DNA from 3 places in the Bacillus sp. 01N45 genome. Region 3 is predicted to be linked to each of the others. Evidence: predicted binding sites of a transcription regulator. Region 3 holds the regulator's gene; each other region holds the start of a gene.

Region 1 (7,218 bases), on a different contig from region 3:
CGAACTTTGCGAGTAAGAAGTTGCTGCGCTTTGGGATTATCTTACTTGGAATGCGGTTAAATCTTGTTGATATTGCGAAGGCAGGGCCGAAAGTATTGGTCATCGCTGCCGCTGTTATTACATTTACGATTTTCGTTGTATATGGGCTAACGAAAGTATTTAAGGTAGAAAAGAAACTCGGAATTTTAACAGCGTGCGGAACAGCAATTTGCGGCGCGGCTGCGGTCGTGGCAATTGCACCGCAAGTGAAAGCGAAGGATGAAGAAACGGCAGTTGGGGCAGCAATTATTGCAATTTTAGGTACAATATTTACACTTATTTATACGCTATTATACCCAGTGCTTGGCTTCTCACCGTACGGTTACGGTGTATTCTCAGGTGCGACGCTGCACGAAATCGCTCATGTCATCGCAGCTGCGGCGCCAGGAGGAAGTACGGCTGTAGACATCGCAGTTATCGTGAAATTAACGCGCGTTGCAATGCTTGTGCCAGTAGCGATTTTAATTGGATTATGGTTTGGTAAGAGTGAAGGTAGCGAGGAAAAAAAATCGTGGCGTGACCTTCCAATTCCGTGGTTCATCTTCGGATTTTTAGCGATGAGTGCAGTGCATTCGCTCGGGGTTATACCAGAAGTTGTTGCCGGATACATCGTTGTTCTTGCTTACATGCTTATTGCAATGGCGATGGCGGGGCTTGGTTTAAATGTAGAGTTTAAAACGTTCCGTAAGTTAGGAAGTAAGGCATTCGTGGCGGGGCTGATCGGCTCGGTTTTCCTTTCGATTCTTGGATACGTTCTTGTATATGCATTAGGATTTATGTAGTAGGACGAAGAAGCTGTTCCAAAAGATATTTTTGGACAGCTTTTTTTATGTTTATAGTGCTACGGGTGTCGATATATTAAAAAAATAGCTGATATAAATTTAATTACGCTTGTACTTTGTTAGAGAAGGTGATCAGTGAAACGTTTTTCTAAAATTTGTAAAGATATCTTCACTTATAACTGGAAAATATTTATAATTAAAGTAAAGATATCTTTACTTTCGAAGGTGGAGCCTATGGGTGTGAAAAATAAAATAAAAGAGTTAAGAAAGCAACATCATATAACGCAAGTTGAAATGGCAAAGGCGATGCAGGTGACGCGGCAGACGATTGTGGCGATTGAAAACCATCATTATAACCCGAGTCTAGAGTTATCCCTAAAAATCGCCAAATATTTTGGGGTGAAGGTGGAGGAAATATTTACGCTAGAGTAAGGGGAGAAAAAATGAACGATACTAAAAAGTTATTTATCGGTGCGACTTTTGGATTGTTTTTGGGAGACATTGTAGTTCATAGTATGAATCCGGCTATACCAATTTTACCGCTCGTAGTGAGTAACGTTTTAGCAATTGTATTTTTGATGGTGTATTCGTATTACAAAAAGCGTAAGTACAAAAAAGAAGAACTTCCAGATATAGATGAGCGAGTAAATGAAAATATAAAAAAATATGTAAATGTCTCATTTGTATTCGCGTTTCTATTGCTTATTGTTTATATTGTTGCGAGTAAAGCAATAGGCAGAGCTGTTATACCAGTGCAAGAAATATTTATGATATGTAGTTCCTTATTTGCGGGTAGTCTCATCATAGGAGTCATGATAGGGAAACGAGCATAGCGATAGGAGGAATGAAAAATGCAAGATGAGTTTGAGAGATTTCAGTCAGATAAAGCGTTTAAATATGTAGGGTTATTTTTTACGATTAGTTTAGCGATATGGAGTTTATATAATTTAATTGTTGACGGAAATGCTGGTATGCCATTTGTTTTATTTGTAATAGGGCAGTGGGTGTATTTTCTTGTGAACTATTGGCCGAAGTGGAAATATAGAAATCAAAAAGAGGCTGATCATGTATGAGTAAGTAAGATATTATACGGTTCATAGGAAGTTTGTTTTTAGCGGGTCTTGTTTTAAATATGAGTTTAATGATTTTAAGTATTTCGTGGGGAACAATCTTCATATCGAATGTAGCACTAGTCATTTTATATAAGTATTGCGGAATATAGAGAACAGAAGCGTTTGAAAGAAGAGGGAGTACCGTCGATTGATGAGCGAGTTGTGAATAAGATGAAGTCATATTTTACGATTAGTATTACAAGCTTCTTGTTCTTGTTCATTATGTATCTTTGTTTAAATAAGTATTTAGATAGGCAAGCAGTACATGTAAATGAGTTGTTATATATTGCTATTTTTGGCTTATTAATAAGTAGGGCATCGACGAGTGTGTTAGCAACAAGGAATAGATAGAAAAAGGGGAACTGGGATGGGATTACCGGTATTATGTGTCGCTACGGCTATTTTTGCTTTGTTTTGGGGAATGCAGAACTTCTCTCGTTATCCAGTGCCAAGCATTTGTATTATGATTGGCACTGTAGGTTTATCATATTATTTATTAGTTTCAGCTCATTATCATAAAACAGCAACGAGTGTTGTTGTTGGAGCACTTATTTTATTTTGTGGGCGCGCTATACAAAAGGGATTATTTCCGTAAAAGCTGTTTATACAAAGAGTATAAACAGCTTTTTGTATTTTTTTTACAAAAGTCTTGAAAGTTACGTAACGTCATCTTTTATAATGAAGGGGAAGAGGTGATGGTAGTGATTTCAATACAACAATTGACGAGAGAAACAGGGGTAACGGTACGTACATTACGTTATTATGATCAAATAGATTTATTAAAGCCGAGCGGGAAAACAGAAGGTGGGCATCGTTTATATAGTGAAGCTGACGTAATACGGTTGCAGCAAATTTTATTTTTAAAGGAAATGGGCTTTTCATTAAAAGAGGCTGCGAATATGTTAGTAAAAGGTGACCTTAACTTAAAGGGTTCTCTTGAAAAACAACTTCGGTTTGTACAGGAAGAACAAAAGAAATTTAATCGAATGGAGCGTGTTTTACAAGCTGTTGTTTATTCGGTAGATGTGGAAGGGGAACTTGATTGGAAAGTTATGTTTGAACTGATTCAGCTTTCGAAACAGTCGTCTCGTATACGTGAAATATTTCAAAATGAAGTATTTTCAAAGGAAGAACAAAAATTGCTTCATAACTTGCCAAATATGAGTGAAGAAGATCCGAATGTTTTAGAATGGGTAGATTTATTAAAGCAATTACGTACTTTTATGAAAGACGGCAAAGAAGCAGCGAGTGATGAGGTACAAGGGGCAACGAAGAGATTAATGCAGAAATGTTTAGAAATGGCCAATGGTGACGAAGCGTTTTTAGATAAGTTATGGGAAGTTAGAAAATCGAAGGAAGATTCACAGAAAATGAGCATGTATCCAATTGAAGAAGAACTTTTATTATATATGGAAGAAGCTTTTCGTATATATGATGAAAAGGAGATGGATAAATGAGTATACTTGCAGAATATCGTTGGTATTTTTTAATTGGGGCAGAGATTGTATTTTGGTTATCGGCTATCGGCTTCTTTTTACTTCGTTACGGATTCCGTTTGAAGAAGGCGAGCTTTATTATGGGGATTGTACTCCTCGTAAATGAAGTGTTTATTTTAACCTTAGGGGTAGTGGACTATTATCAAACAGGGAAGTTCTCTAACTTTCAAATCATTACGGTAATTATTTTATTGTATGCAGTTTTCTACGGGAAAAAGGATTTGAAGAAGCTTGATATGTTTGCGCAAAAGCTAGTTGCGAAATGGCGGAATGAACCAGCGCCAATTATGGAAGAGCACGTAGAATTAACAGGTATGGCCTATGCGAAACAGGAAATAAAAAATTGGTTATTACATCTTGTTTTATTCGTTGTTGTGCATATTTTCTTTTTCTTTCTGTACGGTTTTGTCCCGTTTGAACAATGGCATAATTGGTTAGAAACGGGGATTGTTTTAAATGAAAAAGCAAGTCGTGTTAGCCAAGTTTGGGCGATTATACTTTTAGTGGATACAGTTATTTCATTTTCATATGTTCTTTTCCCGAAGAAGGAAAAAGAAAAAGAGAAGCTACTTTCATAGAGGAAAGTAGCTTTTTCTAGTATACCAATAGTTTGTATAGGAGAGGATAACAATAGGAAAAACAGGTTTTATATGCTTATTTCTCTTTAGTTTAGTAGCATGCTCACAACCTAACATTGACATTGATAAGAAGAATGATGTCATTGTAAAGAGAGCAGGAATTTCCAATCTAGATAAATTTGAAAAGTTCGTTTTGAATGTTGACCAAGGGAAAGTTGATAAAATAAGAATTGTGCAGTATACCCATGAAGGTGATCCGATTTTTCAAACGGTAGAGCATAGTGAGAACGATATACTTTATGTGTTAGATAATAGAAAAGACCAATTTGCTGGTGAGCATAAAGGATTACATAAAGGTAGTTGCAAAAGTATTGTTAAAGAGCAGGGAGAATTAGAAATCACTTATAGGTTAATAGATTGTACGAGTAAAAATGGGCGCAATGGATATGATTTATTATATGTACCTAAAAAATAGAGTTAGTAGAGGAAGGAAGTTTTTACTCCTTCCTTTTTCTATGTATATATTGTCGAAAATTTTACCGAATATCTGTTCGTTTTCTTGGTTTTTTTATGAGCATTCGTGGTAAAATGGGAATACAGATTTTTTACGAGGAGGTCGGTTTTGTTTGGAACATCAATTTGAAATTATCTCAGCTTATTCCCCGCAAGGTGATCAGCCGGTAGCTATAGAAAAGCTTGTAGAGGGAATTAATAGTGGGAAGAAAAAGCAAGTGTTGCTTGGAGCAACAGGAACGGGTAAGACATTTACGATTTCAAATGTCATTAAAGAAGTGCAGAAGCCAACACTTGTTATGGCTCATAATAAAACGTTAGCAGGACAGTTATATAGTGAGCTGAAAGATTTTTTTCCGAATAATGCAGTTGAATATTTTGTTAGTTATTACGATTATTATCAGCCAGAAGCGTATGTACCGCAAACAGATACGTTTATTGAAAAAGATGCGCAGATTAATGATGAAATCGATAAATTGCGTCACTCAGCAACGTCCGCATTATTTGAACGGGACGATGTAATTATCGTTGCGAGTGTTTCGTGTATATATGGTTTAGGTTCTCCAGAAGAATACCGCGAGTTAGTTGTTTCACTTAGAGTTGGTATGGAAAAGGACCGCAATCAATTGCTTCGTGAACTCGTTGATGTGCAGTATGGACGTAATGACATTGATTTCAAGCGTGGTACATTCCGTGTGCGCGGAGATGTAGTTGAAATCTTCCCTGCATCACTTGATGAGCATTGTATTCGAATTGAATTTTTCGGCGATGAAATCGATCGTATTCGCGAAGTAAATGCGTTAACAGGTGAAGTATTAGCAGAACGTGATCATGTAGCAATCTTCCCAGCATCTCACTTCGTTACACGTGAAGAAAAGATGAAGGTCGCTATTGAAAATATCGAAAAAGAATTAGAAGAACGTTTAAAGGAATTAAATGATAATGGCAAGTTGTTAGAAGCGCAGCGTATAGAACAGCGTACACGTTATGATTTAGAAATGATGCGCGAGATGGGCTTTTGTTCAGGGATTGAAAACTATTCCCGTCATTTAACACTTCGTCCAGCGGGTGCAACGCCGTATACGTTATTAGACTATTTCCCGAAAGACTTCTTAATCGTTATGGATGAGTCACACGTATCAGTACCGCAAGTAAGAGCGATGTATAACGGGGACCAAGCACGTAAACAAGTGCTTGTAGATCATGGATTCCGTCTGCCATCAGCTTTAGATAATAGACCGCTTACGTTTGATGAGTTTGAAGGGAAAACGAATCAAGTTATTTACGTTTCAGCAACGCCAGGACCGTACGAGTTAGAGCAGGCACCGGAAGTAATAGAACAAATTATTCGTCCAACAGGGCTTTTAGATCCACCAATTGATATACGACCAATTGAAGGGCAAATTGATGATTTATTAGGAGAAATTCAAGATCGCATTGCAAAAAATGAACGTGTATTAATTACGACTTTAACGAAGAAGATGTCAGAGGATTTAACAGACTACTTAAAAGATGTAGGAATTAAAGTGAACTATCTTCACTCTGAAATTAAAACGTTAGAACGTATTGAAATTATCCGTGATCTTCGCCTTGGTAAGTTTGACGTACTTGTCGGTATTAACTTATTACGAGAAGGATTAGATATTCCAGAAGTATCACTTGTAGCTATTTTAGATGCTGATAAGGAAGGATTCTTGCGTTCAGAGCGTTCATTAATTCAAACAATCGGTCGTGCAGCACGTAATGAAAACGGCCGCGTTATTATGTATGCAGATCGTATAACAAGATCAATGGGAATTGCAATTGAAGAAACGCAGCGTCGTCGTACTATACAAGAAGCTTACAATAAAGAGCATGGTATTACGCCGAAAACGATTCAAAAAGGCGTGCGTGATGTTATCCGTGCAACGACAGCTGCTGAAGAGCCGGAAATGTATGAAGCGGCACCAGCTAAGAAGATGACGAAAAAAGAGCGTGAAAAGACAATTGCGAAGATGGAAGCAGAGATGAAAGAAGCAGCAAAAGCGTTAGATTTCGAGCGTGCAGCTGAATTAAGAGATTTACTATTAGAATTAAAAGCGGAAGGGTGAACAGAGTGAGCATAAGCAAGGATTTTATTGTCGTAAAAGGTGCTAGAGCACATAACTTAAAAAATATTGATGTAACCATTCCGAGAAATCAGCTTGTTGTTGTGACGGGATTGTCTGGTTCAGGGAAATCATCATTAGCGTTTGATACGATTTATGCAGAAGGGCAGCGCAGATACGTAGAATCGTTATCTGCGTATGCGCGTCAGTTTTTAGGACAAATGGATAAGCCGGATGTAGATACGATTGAAGGATTGTCACCAGCGATTTCAATCGATCAAAAAACAACGAGTCGTAATCCACGTTCAACAGTCGGAACGGTCACGGAGATTTATGATTATTTACGTTTATTATTTGCGCGAATTGGTACGCCAATTTGTCCGAATCATGGTATTGAAATTACGTCACAAACAGTAGAGCAGATGGTAGACCGTGTACTTGAATATCCTGAACGTACGAAATTACAAGTGTTAGCTCCTATCGTTTCTGGGCGTAAAGGTGCACATGTGAAAGTGCTTGAAGATATTAAGAAGCAAGGGTATGTTCGTGTACGTGTTGATGGTGAAATGTTAGATGTATCTGAAGATATTGCGCTAGATAAAAATAAGAAG
Region 2 (7,218 bases), on a different contig from region 3:
AAATTCGTCAAGCGGTTTCAAATGAAGTTGGAAACAGAAACGTATATGTTTCTGTAAGAAATGATATGTTTACTCGTGTCGATGCAATGAGTACACGCCTACGTAATGGTACAGTTACAAACGATTTTAATCGTGATATAGGGAATATGTTCCGAGACATTCGTTACGGTTTAACTGGTACTATGCGATAGCGAAACAAAAGAGGAAGGGGTAGCCCTTCCTCTTTATTCATCGTTGTCGTGTAAACGACGTTTTTTAATGAAATAACTAATGGAATAAGAAATTAAAAAGCATATAAAGAAAATACTACCTGTTAGAATAGCCTCAAAGAGAGGTCTTTCTGGACTGAAAATGATATAAATAATGGCTATAATAGTTCCTGCAATAAGAGAGCGTACAATAATTTTGTAATAAGGAGTTAACTTTATATCCTTTTCGCCTTCTTCTACATCGATAGAAACGCTTAACTGTAAATAACTAAGTACGATACTTGTAAGGATAAATAATAACCATAATGGAGATTTCGTAGCTTGATCCATTCCTTCAGTGAATCCGATATATCCTAAAATGCCAATTATACCAAGCGATTGAAAAAGAAAGGCAATACGTATGTTTTTTAATGTTTTCAGAATGAGACGTTCATCCTTTATTTTTTTCACAATATCCATCTCCTGTTTATTATGATTTCGCTATTATATTAATTGTAACATATATATTGCATTTATCAATTTATAATTTACACGAATTTCGTTTGAGTAAAAGAGGAAATAAAATATTTTTATAAACATGTTGCACTTATACTTTATTAATGTTATATTAGCAAAGCGATGAGCTAATTTACGTAAGACGAGAGATATGCTTAAGTGCTAAACACGCGAATGTGGTCGCCTGGTCTCTCGCCGTAAACGCATCAAGACGCCTGCTTTGCAGGCGTCTTTCATTTTATATAAAAACAAATGCTAATGCAGATAAAGATAAAACTTTATCTGCATTTTTTTATTTTCGAGAGAAATGTAATATGGTCATTTATATGGATAAAACCTCCATTTCCGGAAAAACTACTAATGAAAGTTTGATCTTGCCTAAAAGAGGTGAACGGAAATGAAATGGATACTGATTACGATGCAAGCTTTCGTTATGATGTTTTGTTTCGTTTATGAAACGAATGTGAAGGCGGAAGGGCCAGTACCAGAAGTAACAGAAAAAGAGCCTGAAGTTACAATTTTATTAGAGCGAATGTATGTTGATGGAGAAGTAAGTGAGGAAATCTTTACAGAAAAAGTAGCGGACTTAGAAAAGTTTTTACAGCAGTATAAAGAATGGCAGCTCGTTGATCGTGATGATGTACAAATTGTATTACAAAAGAAAGTTGATGATATTTCTCCGTTATTAAAGACGAGCGGTTATTTTGGTGTGTCAGAGGAAGGGATATTACAAATTTTCAAAGGTGTACCGAAAAGTGATAATGCGATTCATTCCTTCTTTCAAATTGATATGAAAAAGCTTGAGAGCTATGAGCGTGCGAAGTTGAAGCGTGGTATTCGTATTAAATCAAAAGAAGGTTTTGTGAAGACGATTGAAAAAATGAAGCAATACGCAGTGCAAAATAAGAAAAAAAGCAGCTCATGGTGAGCTGCTTTTTTTACTTGTTTTTATCTAAAATTTGTTTTGCGATTTCATCAATTAGCATATCTTTTCCGATTGGATTGAAAGCTTTCGTATTGAAGAGTTCATTTGATACTTCATATACGTGATTGTTTTTAACTGCTTTATTGTCTTTCCAAACGGCACTGTTTTTGTAGTCTTCGTAAACTTTATCAGCTTCGCCGCCAAAGTTTACAATAAACATTTGATCAGGTTGGAATGCAACAAGACCTTCTAACGATACTTGTGCCATCGTTTGTTTTAAATCTGTACCTTTTGTTGCTGGAAGTTTTAAGTCATTAAAGATGATGTCACCGTATCCGAAGCTACCGTATACACGGAAGTTTTGTGGTGTAACTGCGACGAACATAAAGTTCTCATCTTTTGTTTTTTCTTTAATTTTTTTAGATAAAGAGTCTGCTTTTTTATCGTAGTCTGCAATCCATTTGTCTGCTTTCTTTTCTTCGTCAAATAGTTTACCTACTTCTTTAAACTTACCGCGCCAGTCTTCTAAGTTTGTTTCTAAAACAACTGTTGGTGCAACCTTTTCTAATTGATCATAGATCTTCAATTGACGATTATTTAAAATAATTAAGTCTGGTTTTAATGCAGTAACAGCTTCTAGATCAACTTTAGGTGCCCAGTACCACCCTACTGCTTTTACTCCGTCTAATTTTTCTGTTAAATGATTTTGGATTTTATCTTTATATGTGTTTGCTGTACCAACAGGTTTGTGTCCAAGAAGTAATAATTCTTCTGTTGATCCAGACAGGTCAACAATTCTCTTTGGATTTACTGGAATTGTAGCCTCCCCTTTAGTGTGTTTTACAACTTTTGTTTTCAGTTGTTCTTTCGCTTTCGATTCTTCTTTTTGAGAAGAACAGCCAACGATAGAAAGAACAACTAGCATAATAGTAAATAAAATAAATAGCTTCTGTTTCATCCTGATGTAACCCCTTTAATTAATATTGATAATCATTATCGACTTCTGTATATTAAGGTGCTTCATACTTTCTGTCAATGGAAAATAACAGAAGTTTCAAATAGGGAACATTTGTTGGGGTAGTCTCGCTTTTCTATCATTAAATATGTTAAAATGGAATACATGATTTAAGAGGGAGAGATCGTATTTTGTTTGAATATGTTACAGGTTACGTGGAGTATGTAGGACCGGAATATGTCGTAATTGACCATAATGGAATTGGTTATCAAATTTTCACACCAAATCCGTATGTATTTCAAAGAAATAAGCAAGAAATCCGTGTCTATACATATCATTATGTGAGAGAAGATATTATGGCACTTTACGGGTTTAAAACACGTGAAGAGCGTTTATTATTTACAAAGTTGTTAGGTGTGTCTGGTATTGGACCAAAAGGCGCTCTTGCAATTTTAGCGTCTGGTCAAACAGGACAGGTCGTTCAAGCGATTGAACACGAAGACGAGAAGTTTTTAGTGAAGTTCCCGGGCGTCGGAAAGAAAACAGCACGCCAAATGATTTTAGATTTAAAAGGAAAACTAGCTGATGTCGTGCCAGATGCATTTGTTGATTTATTCTCAGACACAGAACGTTTTGATGAGAAGAAAGGTTCATCAGTTGAGCTTGATGAGGCGCTGGAAGCTCTGCGCGCACTTGGATACGCAGAACGAGAAGTTTCTCGCGTTGTACCAGAGTTATTAAAAGAATCATTAACGACGGATCAGTATATTAAAAAGGCACTTAGTCTTTTACTAAATGGTAAGAGGTGAGTATAATGGACGAACGTCTCCTTTCAGGGGAATCTGCATATGAAGATTCGGATTTAGAATATTCATTACGGCCACAGACGCTCCGTCAGTATATTGGCCAAGATAAAGCGAAACATAATTTAGAAGTGTTTATTGAAGCAGCGAAAATGCGTGAAGAAACGTTAGATCATGTGCTTCTATATGGACCACCAGGACTTGGTAAAACGACGCTTGCCAATATTATTGCCAATGAAATGTGCGTAAATGTTAGAACAACTTCAGGTCCAGCAATTGAAAGGCCGGGAGATTTAGCAGCTGTATTAACAGCACTTCAGCCGGGTGATGTATTATTTATTGATGAAATTCATCGTTTGCATAGGTCAATTGAAGAAGTGTTATATCCTGCGATGGAAGATTTTTGCCTTGATATCGTAATTGGAAAAGGGCCATCAGCACGGTCTGTACGTTTAGATTTACCGCCATTTACATTAGTTGGAGCAACGACCCGTGCGGGGGCATTATCAGCGCCGCTTCGTGACCGTTTCGGTGTACTTTCAAGATTAGAGTATTACACAGTAGATCAGCTTTCTGAGATTGTTGAACGTACAGCAGAAGTATTCGAAGTTGAAATTGATTCGTTAGCCGCACTAGAAATTGCAAGACGTGCTCGTGGTACACCTCGTATTGCGAATCGTTTATTACGACGTGTACGAGATTTCGCACAAGTTCGTGGTAACGGAACGGTTACGATGGAAATTACACAAATGGCGTTAGAACTACTGCAAGTAGATAAATTAGGTCTAGATCATATCGATCATAAATTACTGCTTGGTATTATTGAGAAATTCCGTGGTGGCCCAGTCGGGTTAGAAACGGTTTCGGCAACGATTGGAGAAGAATCTCATACGATTGAAGATGTATATGAGCCATATTTATTACAAATTGGCTTTTTACAACGAACGCCAAGAGGCCGAATCGTAACGCCGCTTGCATATGAGCATTTCGGAATGGAGATGCCAAAAGTATGACGGAGATGCCAAAGCTGCTTATTACAGCTGGTATTTTGCTCATTGTTGTTGGATTAGCTTGGAAGTTCATAGGAAGGCTTCCAGGCGATATTTTTGTGAAAAAAGGTAACGTTACCTTTTATTTTCCTATCATTACATGTATTGTGTTAAGTATTGTATTATCTTTTATTATGTATATAATAAATCGATTTAAATAAGAAATAGGTGGATATAGTTATGGATATTAATCTGTTTGATTTTCATTTACCAGAAGAACTTATTGCACAAATCCCATTAGAAGATCGTGAGACATCAAGATTAATGGTGTTAGATCGTGAAACAGGCGATATTGAGCATAAACATTTTACAGACATTCTTTCTTACTTACATGAGGGGGATTGCTTAGTTTTAAATGAAACGAAAGTTATGCCTGCTCGTTTGCACGGTGTGAAAGAAGATACAGGCGCGCACATTGAAGTACTTCTTCTAAAACAAGAAGAAGGCGATAAGTGGGAAACGCTTGTTAAGCCAGCGAAACGTGTAAAAGAAGGAACTGTTATCTCTTTTGGCGAAGGGAAATTAAAAGCAACTTGCATAGGAACTGCAGATCAAGGTGGACGTCATCTTGAATTTTCATATGACGGCATCTTCTATGAAATTTTAGATGAACTTGGGGAAATGCCACTTCCTCCATATATTAAAGAGACGCTAGAAGATCGCGATCGCTATCAAACAGTATATGCGAAAGAAATCGGTTCAGCAGCAGCGCCGACTGCGGGACTTCACTTTACAGAAGAGTTACTGGAGAAGTTAAAACAAAAAGGCGTCGGGTTAGCTTTCATTACACTTCACGTAGGACTTGGAACATTTAGACCAGTTTCTGCAGATACGATTGAAGAACACCATATGCACGCAGAATATTACCATATGTCTGAAGAGACAGCTGCGTTATTAAATCGCGTGAAAGAGAATGGTGGACGTATTATTACGGTAGGTACGACTTCAACTCGTACGTTAGAAACAATTGCGACAGATCATAACGGTAAGCTTTGTGCTGCTTCTGGATGGACAGACATTTTTATGTACCCAGGTTATGAATTTAAAGCAATTGATGGTTTAATTACAAACTTCCATTTACCGAAATCAACATTAATTATGCTTGTAAGTGCATTTGCAAATAGAGATAATGTACTTCATGCTTATAATGAAGCAGTAAAAGAAAAATATCGTTTCTTTAGCTTCGGTGATGCAATGTTCGTTGCATCTCACGCTAAAATGGGAAACAAATAAAAGGAGTAAATTATGACAGCAATTCGTTATGAATTTATTAAAACTTGTAAACAAACAGGTGCCCGTTTAGGACGTGTACATACGCCGCACGGTTCATTTGATACACCAACATTTATGCCAGTTGGTACACTTGCAACAGTTAAGACAATGTCACCAGAAGAATTAAAAGCAATGGATTCTGGCATTATTTTAAGTAATACGTATCATTTATGGCTACGCCCAGGTCACGAAATTATTCGTGAAGCAGGTGGTTTACATAAATTTATGAACTGGGATCGTGCGATCTTAACGGACTCTGGTGGTTTCCAAGTATTCAGTTTAAGTGACTTCCGTCGTATTGAAGAGGAAGGCGTTCACTTCCGTAACCACTTAAATGGAGATAAATTATTCTTATCACCAGAAAAAGCGATGGAAATTCAAAATGCATTAGGATCGGATATTATGATGGCATTTGATGAGTGTCCACCTTTCCCGGCTACTTTTGAATATATGAAGAAATCTGTAGAACGTACAAGCCGCTGGGCAGAACGTTGTTTAAAAGCGCATGAACGTCCACAAGATCAAGGTTTATTCGGTATTGTACAAGGCGGAGAGTTCGAAGAGCTTCGTCGTCAAAGTGCAAAAGACCTTGTTTCAATGGACTTCCCTGGTTACGCTGTAGGTGGTTTATCTGTAGGTGAACCGAAAGATATTATGAACCGTGTACTTGAGTTTACAACACCACTTCTTCCAGATAATAAGCCACGTTACTTAATGGGAGTAGGTTCTCCTGACTCGTTAATCGATGGTGCAATTCGTGGTATTGATATGTTTGACTGCGTACTTCCAACTCGTATCGCTCGAAATGGTACATGTATGACAAGTGAAGGCCGTCTAGTTGTAAAAAATGCGAAATTTGCAAGAGACTTCGGTCCGCTTGATCCAAATTGTGATTGCTATACATGTAAAAATTACTCTCGTGCGTACATTCGTCACTTAATGAAATGTGATGAAACGTTTGGAATTCGTTTAACGTCTTATCACAACCTTCATTTTCTGTTAAACTTAATGGAGCAGGTGAGACAAGCTATTCGTGAAGACCGTCTTGGCGATTTCCGCGAAGAATTCTTTGAACAGTATGGCTTTAATAAACCGAATGCTAAAAACTTCTAATACATAATTTAAAAGGAGGAACAAAAGATGAATCCAGGTATGATGAATATCGTTATGATCGTTGCGATGTTTGCGATTTTCTATTTCTTATTAATTCGCCCGCAACAAAAGCGTCAAAAAGCAGTTGCTCAAATGCAAAATGAGTTAGCAAAAGGTGATGCTATCGTAACAATCGGTGGTTTACACGGTACAATCGAATCAGTAGATGAGACGAAAATCGTTATTAAATCTGGTGGTTCACACTTAACTTTCGATCGTAATGCGATTCGTGAAGTTGTGAAAAACTAATGAGAAAGGCCCTGCATGAAATGTGCAGGGCCTTTTTTAGTTGTTTTGTTTTGACATATTTACCCCGAAAATACCACCGAGTGTACTCGCGCCCATTAATGCTAATTGA
Region 3 (7,218 bases):
TTGCGACTGCAATTCATAGTAATACGAAGATGATTGGGATTCAGCGCTCAAAAGGTTATGCTACTCGTCCATCGTTTACTATTTCTCAAATTAAAGAGATGATAGCATTCGTTAAAGAAATTAAACCTGATGTTGTTGTGTTTGTAGATAACTGTTATGGTGAGTTTATTGAAGAGCAAGAACCATGTCATGTAGGTGCAGATTTAATGGCAGGTTCGCTTATTAAAAACCCTGGTGGTGGAATTGTTAAAACTGGTGGTTACATTGTTGGTAAAGAACAGTATGTTGAAGCGTGTGCATATCGTTTAACATCTCCGGGAATCGGTGCGGAAGCAGGGGCATCTTTATACAGTCTGCAAGAAATGTATCAAGGTTTCTTCTTAGCGCCGCATGTAGCGGGACAAGCGCTAAAAGGTGCGATTTTTACAGCTGCATTTTTAGAGAAGTTAGGAATGAATACATCACCAGCATGGAATGCACCAAGAACAGATTTAATTCAGTCTGTTCAATTTGATGATAAAGATCGTATGATTGCATTCTGCCAAGCGATTCAATATGCATCTCCAATTAATTCTCACTTCACTCCATATGCCAACTATATGCCGGGTTATGAAGATGATGTAATTATGGCTGCGGGAACGTTTATTCAAGGTGCAAGTATTGAATTGTCAGCTGATGGTCCAATTCGTCCGCCTTATGTTGCTTACGTGCAAGGTGGATTAACTTATTCACATGTGAAGATTGCGATTTGTTCTGCAATTGATGCGTTAATTGAAAAAGAATTATTAACAATTTCTTAAGGGGAAGCTGTCGATTTCGACAGCTTTTTTCGTGTGAAAGTAATGATTAATCTCATTAGAAAAAAGAATGAAAAAATTTATAAAAAAATCATGTAAGAAAAGCTAACATCTATTGACACTAAACATAACATGGTATAAAATGAGAAGCAGTTAAGGCGAAGGAGGAACTGAAACAATGAAAGAAGATAGACGTTCTGCCCCGCTGTTTCCTATTGGTATTGTTATGGATTTAACACAATTATCTGCACGTCAAATTCGCTACTATGAAGAGCATAATCTTGTTTCTCCAACCCGTACAAAGGGGAATCGTAGATTATTTTCATTTAACGATGTAGATAAGTTGTTAGAGATTAAAGATTTATTAGATCAAGGCTTGAATATGGCTGGTATTAAACAAGTGTTACTAATGAAAGTAAATCAAACAGAAACAGTGAAAGTAAAAGAAGAAACGAAAGAAATTTCAAAAACTGAGCTTCGCAAAATACTTCGAGATGAACTACAACATACAGGTAGATTTAATCGGACTTCATTGCGACAAGGTGACATTTCAAGGTTTTTTCACTAAAGATAACTGATTCTGAAGGTGTTTAGAGGGACTAAGGAGGAATTTATAATGGCTAGGTACACAAGAGAAGATATTTTCCGTTTGGCGAAAGAAGAGAATGTAAAGTATATCCGCTTACAATTTACGGACCTTTTAGGAGTAATTAAAAACGTAGAAATTCCAGTGAGCCAATTAACAAAAGCTCTTGATAACAAAATGATGTTTGATGGATCTTCTATTGAAGGTTTCGTACGTATTGAAGAATCTGATATGTACTTATATCCAGATTTAGATACTTGGGTAATTTTCCCTTGGACAGCTGAAAAAGGAAAAGTAGCTCGATTAATCTGTGATATTTACAATGCAGATGGCACTCCATTTGATGGCGATCCACGTAACAACTTAAAGCGTGTATTAAAAGAAATGGAAGCATTGGGATTCTCAGATTTCAATCTTGGACCAGAGCCAGAATTCTTCCTATTTAAAGTAGATGAAAAAGGAAATCCAACATTAGAATTAAACGATAACGGTGGATACTTCGACCTTGCGCCGATGGATCTAGGGGAAAACTGTCGTCGTGATATCGTTCTTGAACTTGAAGAAATGGGCTTTGAAATTGAAGCGTCTCACCATGAGGTTGCTCCAGGGCAACACGAAATTGACTTTAAATATGCAAATGCAATTCGCTCATGTGATGACATTCAAACATTCAAACTTGTTGTAAAAACAATTGCTCGTAAACACGGTTTACACGCAACATTTATGCCAAAACCATTATATGGTGTGAACGGTTCAGGTATGCACTGTAACTTATCACTATTCAAAAATGGTGAGAACGTATTCTTCGATCAAAACGGTGACTTACAATTAAGTGATGATGCTCGTCACTTCATCGCAGGTATTTTAAAACATGCACCAGCATTTACAGCGGTAGCAAATCCAACTGTAAACTCTTACAAGCGTTTAGTACCTGGATACGAAGCTCCTTGTTATGTAGCATGGTCTGCACAAAACCGTAGCCCATTAGTACGTATCCCTGCATCTCGTGGTATTAGTACACGCGTAGAAGTACGTAGTGTTGACCCAGCTGCAAACCCATATTTAGTAATGGCTACATTATTAGCAGCAGGTCTTGATGGAATTAAAAACAAATTAACTCCACCAGCTGCAGTAGACCGTAACATCTATGTAATGACAAAAGAAGAGCGCGAAGAAGCAGGTATCGTTGACTTACCAGCAACATTAGCGCAAGCATTAGTTACATTACAATCTAATGAAGTAGTATGCGGTGCACTAGGAGAACATTTACTTGAGCACTTCATCGAAGCAAAAGAGATTGAGTGGGACATCTTCCGCACGCAAGTTCACCAATGGGAACGCGATCAATATATGTCTCTATACTAAGAGAGAAAAAAGCCTTGATACTACGGTATCAGGGCTTTTTTTTATTTGTGGGCAAATATAAAGGCTTGTGAAATGAATTAGATGGGTGCCCGCAAAGTGCTCGAAAAAAGTCATGTGGATTATTTAAAATGCGTGCTAGCTATGAATGAAAATGTGGAAGTTGAAATATGGTGTGGATGTATTTAATTCGAAAATTAAGTATTGAAAAATATAGTACCTTGCAATGAATAATACTAAGTGGTATATTATGGATATAACGGGTACCGTGTATTGAATAGTACTGAAATGAGAAAGGGGGATTGACCTTGAACGTTCAGTTTAAAAAAGGCGTGTTAGAACTGTGTGTTTTAGCACTTGTGAAACGTAAAGATTGTTACGGCTATGAACTTGTTCAGCAAATCTCAAATAAATTTTTAATATCGGAAGGGTCAGTGTATCCTTTATTACGTCGTTTAACGAAAGAAGGATATTTTCAAACGTATTTAAAAGAATCTACAGAGGGACCGCCTCGTAAATATTATCAACTAACTGAGCAAGGGGAAACGCAACTGAATTTGTTAGTAACGGAGTGGCGTGATTTTGCAAAAGGCGTACAAGAAATTATTGAAGGGGTGGAATGGGATGAGTAAAGAACAGTTTCTTAAAGAATTATCAAGTCATCTTAGAAAGTTACCGGAAGAAGAGAGGAAAGATATTTTATTTGATTATGAAGAGCATTTTCAGTTTGGAATAGAAGAAGGAAAAACTGAATCGGAAATAATAAAGGGCCTTGGCTCTCCGAAAGTAATTGCAAAAGACTTACTTGCTTTGTATCGCTTTGACGAAATGAACAAGGACCCATCAACTACCAATATAACAAGGGCTGTTATGGCAGCGATTGGACTTAGTTTGTTTAATTTTATTATTGTGTTAGGCCCGTTAGTTGCAATTATTGCTTTTATATTTTCCTTCTGGCTCGGTGGAATTGCTAGTGTAGTGACACCATTTTTCGTTATTGGAAAAGTATTTATGGGTACTTTTATATGGTTGGATTTATTCGTTAGTATAACGTTTGTTGGAGTAGGTTTGTTGTTATGTATTATCGCTTATTATAGTACGAAGTGGTTTAAAAAGTTATGCGTACGTTATGTAATATGGAACTTCAAAATGATAAAAGGGGAGTAGATGATGAAGAAAATATTGTTAGTAGCTATCGCTTGTATCATTATTGGAGTAATAGGGATTTCACAAACATATGAAAAAGCAGTGCAAACTGCAGAAGAAGGAAATAAAGAAGACGTAATTAAAAACGAAACACTAAAAAATATAGAAGTTAAGTTAGATGCTGGGGATATTGTTGTCCAAAAATCTCCCGACTCTTCTTTTTATGTAAAGCAATCAGGAGATGTACGTAAACACGAGGTTCGTATTGCCGAAGATGGTGACACATTAAAAATTATTGGGGAAAGAGAAAAAGGTGCTTCATTTGATTTTTCTTTTTACGATTTTAGATTTCAAACGTCTACAATAACTCTCCTTGTGCCTGAACGTTCATACCAAGAGATAAAAATAAATTCATCAGCTGGACAAATAGAAATAAGTGATGTGAAAAGTGATTGTGTAAGTGTTGGGACACTCGCTGGAGAAGTAGATTTGAAAAATGTCACAGCAAAAAGTGTGGAAGGATCTTCAAAAGCTGGTGAGGTGAGCTTTAAGAAGGTAATAGGAAAAGTAACTGCGAAGTCGGCTAGCGGGGAAGTGCATATTATGGATCATGATCCTAAATATGATGTAGAGGCAAGTTCAACCGCTGGGGATGTAGATATTACTTTATTAGAAAAACCACAAGATGCAGTTATAACTGGGCAAAGTGCTGCTGGCGAAGTAATGATTTTTAATGAAGAAAATAAAAATATAACAATTGGCAATGGTAGTAAAAAGATTAGTGGTAAAACAGCTGCTGGCGATGTGACGATTGAAACTCGTTCATAAGAAATAAAATGTATGAAAATCTATCAAAATACAAAAAAAGAAGATAATTACCGTATATAAATAAGGTAATTATCTTCTTTTATTATTCTTAATGTAAATCACGATATACGCCAATTACTTTTCCAATAACTGACACTTGTTTTAAAATGATAGGTTCTAATGAAGAGTTTTCCGGTTGTAGACGGAAATGGTCTTTTTCTTTATAGAAACGTTTTACAGTTGCTTCGTTATCTTCTGTTAAAGCGACTACAATTTCACCGTTGTATGCAGACTGTTGTTGGCGAACAACAACTAAATCTCCATCGAAAATACCAGCTTCAATCATACTATCTCCGGAAATACGTAACATAAATACTTGGTCTGCTCCAGCAACAATGCTAGCTGGAAGTGGGAAATGATCTTCTACACTTTCAACTGCTGTAATAGGTAATCCAGCAGTAACTTTTCCGACAATTGGAACTTGAATAACAGATTGTGTCTCTGTATCCATTCGGTTGTCACCTAAAATTTCAATTGCTCGTGGTTTTGTTGGATCGCGTCGAATATATCCTTTTTCTTCTAGTCGTGATAAATGTCCGTGCACTGTAGAACTAGAAGCGAGGCCGACTGCTTGACCGATTTCACGTACGGAAGGTGGATATCCTTTTTCTTGTACTTTTAGCTTAATAAAGTCGAGAATGTCTTGCTGGCGTTTCGTTAACTTTTCCATGTTTTCTAACACCTCGTTTTCTTTCATTTTTCTTATTAATAAGTATAACATGCGAAAAAACATTCTACAAACATAAGTTCGAACGAAAGACGAATTTATGATACACTATAAGGAAAATATAGTGAGAAAGAAGGGTTCAATATGAATGCAATTATTTATGCACGTGTGAGCACAACAAAAGAAGAACAGGAAACATCATTATTGCGTCAAAAAGATGAATTATTGCATTTAGCTGAGCGCTATCAAATGAATGTTGTAAAGGTGATTGAGGAGCAGGCTAGTGGTTATACAATTGAACGTGATGGCATATTAGAAGTGCTAGATACAATTCGCGATGAACAAGTTGATGTACTTCTCATACAAGATGAAACGCGCCTTGGTAGAGGGAATGCAAAGATTGCATTAATGCACTGTTTACATAAAGAGGGAATAAAAGTATATACGCATACGCATAATGGAGAATTAGAACTCTCTGACTCTGATTCGATGGTACTAGATATAATTGGGATTGTTGAAGAGTATCAAAGAAAGATCCACAATTTAAAAATTAAACGTGGCATGCAAAGAGCGGTAGAGAAAGGATTTCGTCCAGAGAATAATTTGAAAAATCGTCATTTAAGTATAGGACGTGAGAAAAAAGAAGTGCCAATTGAGGAAATTGTACGTTTACGCCGGAATGAATTAACTTTTGAAGAAATTGCAGCAACACTTCGTGGTTTTGGTCATGATGTTTCAAAAGCAACTGTACATCGAAGATATGTAGAATATACAAAGCAATTGCTTGATAAAGAGGACTAACTATTGTATGATAATAATCAGTTTTGAGTAAAAGGGGGATTCGAGATGCAAAGTCACGAACTCATTGAACGCATTAACTTCTTAGCGAAAAAAGCAAAAGCTGAAGGTTTAACTGAAGAAGAACAACGTGAGCGCCAATCGCTACGTGAACAATATTTAAAAGGATTTCGTCAAAATATGTTAAACGAACTTAAAGGAATTAAAGTTGTTAACGAAGAAGGTACTGATGTTACACCGGCGAAATTAAAAGCTTTAAAAAAGCAAGATAATGCAAAATTAAACTAAAAGATGGGCGAAGCCCATCTTTTTTATTTATTATATCCGTTATTTAATAACTTTCCAGTTGTTATTGACTGTTGCTTCTATCTTTTTGTGCTTCAATATATAGTTAGCGATAAGTTCAGACATATCTGTTGGTATGTCTTTTATTACGGTCTTATTTTGAAACATAAAGAAGTTCCCTCCGCCACTTGCGCGATAATTATTCATAACGACGTCATATTCTTCATTCATATGAAGTGGAGCGCCTTTATACTGTAAGGATTCTACTCTCTCGCCAATTGGTTTGGAAATGTTTAATACGTACGAAATTCCTTCCCACATATCGTAATTATAGTGTTGCGGCTTTGGTTCTATGTAGGTGGGGTTTACGATGATAGTTCCATCTGCTTTTAATATGAAATAAGAAGCAGAGAGTTCAAGGGCATCTTTTATATCCGCTCCAGTTATTCTAATTACTTTTAATGTATTTGGATAAATATAATTAGAAACGATGTCACGCATTGTTACATATTTCGGGAAACCTGGAGATGTATTATGGAATAAGCTTGTACAAGAAATGGAAACATTAGCTATATCCATCTGTATTTTATTTATGAATTCAATAAAAGGATGGTCTTGCAAACGAGTTTGCATAGCATCTGAAATTTGCATGTTCCCATAGATTACTCCAATAGGTTGATCGAGCCAATTTTGTGTTTTTTCTTCATAAT

The links. The regulator LexA, encoded in region 3, represses DNA repair genes until DNA is damaged. The targets are predictions, from matches to a motif close to CGAACATATGTTCG.
Region 1: a site for LexA is predicted at 4,548-4,561, ahead of uvrB (excinuclease ABC subunit B). Genes of this name have one in related genera too.
Region 2: a site for LexA is predicted at 2,692-2,705, ahead of ruvA (Holliday junction DNA helicase RuvA). Genes of this name have one in related genera too.

The regions. Positions count from the first base shown of each region.
Region 1 covers NZ_JBFTQW010000006.1:339,454-346,671, forward strand. Annotated here, with positions in the region: gene AC1DMU_RS16830 (YeiH family protein) at 1-821, shown strand, start outside; gene AC1DMU_RS16835 (helix-turn-helix transcriptional regulator) at 1,056-1,253, shown strand; gene AC1DMU_RS16840 (hypothetical protein) at 1,265-1,654, shown strand; gene AC1DMU_RS16845 (hypothetical protein) at 1,673-1,894, shown strand; partial or broken gene AC1DMU_RS16850 (ATPase) at 1,954-2,284, shown strand; gene AC1DMU_RS16855 (hypothetical protein) at 2,301-2,528, shown strand; gene AC1DMU_RS16860 (MerR family transcriptional regulator) at 2,629-3,390, shown strand; gene AC1DMU_RS16865 (hypothetical protein) at 3,387-4,007, shown strand; gene AC1DMU_RS16870 (DUF4362 domain-containing protein) at 4,054-4,482, shown strand; gene uvrB (excinuclease ABC subunit B) at 4,634-6,610, shown strand; gene uvrA (excinuclease ABC subunit UvrA) at 6,622-7,218, shown strand, end outside.
Region 2 covers NZ_JBFTQW010000001.1:678,786-686,003, reverse strand. Annotated here, with positions in the region: gene AC1DMU_RS03625 (YhcN/YlaJ family sporulation lipoprotein) at 1-191, shown strand, start outside; gene AC1DMU_RS03620 (branched-chain amino acid ABC transporter substrate-binding protein) at 225-668, opposite strand; gene AC1DMU_RS03615 (BofC C-terminal domain-containing protein) at 1,102-1,632, shown strand; gene AC1DMU_RS03610 (iron-hydroxamate ABC transporter substrate-binding protein) at 1,643-2,587, opposite strand; gene ruvA (Holliday junction DNA helicase RuvA) at 2,776-3,393, shown strand; gene ruvB (Holliday junction branch migration DNA helicase RuvB) at 3,399-4,400, shown strand; gene AC1DMU_RS03595 (DUF2905 domain-containing protein) at 4,397-4,597, shown strand; gene queA (tRNA preQ1(34) S-adenosylmethionine ribosyltransferase-isomerase QueA) at 4,617-5,669, shown strand; gene tgt (tRNA guanosine(34) transglycosylase Tgt) at 5,682-6,821, shown strand; gene yajC (preprotein translocase subunit YajC) at 6,849-7,109, shown strand; gene AC1DMU_RS03575 (TIGR04086 family membrane protein) at 7,146-7,218, opposite strand, start outside.
Region 3 covers NZ_JBFTQW010000004.1:460,102-467,319, reverse strand. Annotated here, with positions in the region: gene AC1DMU_RS12850 (methionine gamma-lyase family protein) at 1-800, shown strand, start outside; gene glnR (transcriptional repressor GlnR) at 976-1,365, shown strand; gene glnA (type I glutamate--ammonia ligase) at 1,414-2,748, shown strand; gene AC1DMU_RS12835 (PadR family transcriptional regulator) at 3,054-3,377, shown strand; gene AC1DMU_RS12830 (DUF1700 domain-containing protein) at 3,370-3,912, shown strand; gene AC1DMU_RS12825 (DUF4097 family beta strand repeat-containing protein) at 3,913-4,719, shown strand; gene lexA (transcriptional repressor LexA) at 4,808-5,428, opposite strand; gene AC1DMU_RS12815 (YneB family resolvase-like protein) at 5,570-6,226, shown strand; gene AC1DMU_RS12810 (DUF896 domain-containing protein) at 6,272-6,511, shown strand; gene AC1DMU_RS12805 (bifunctional metallophosphatase/5'-nucleotidase) at 6,551-7,218, opposite strand, start outside.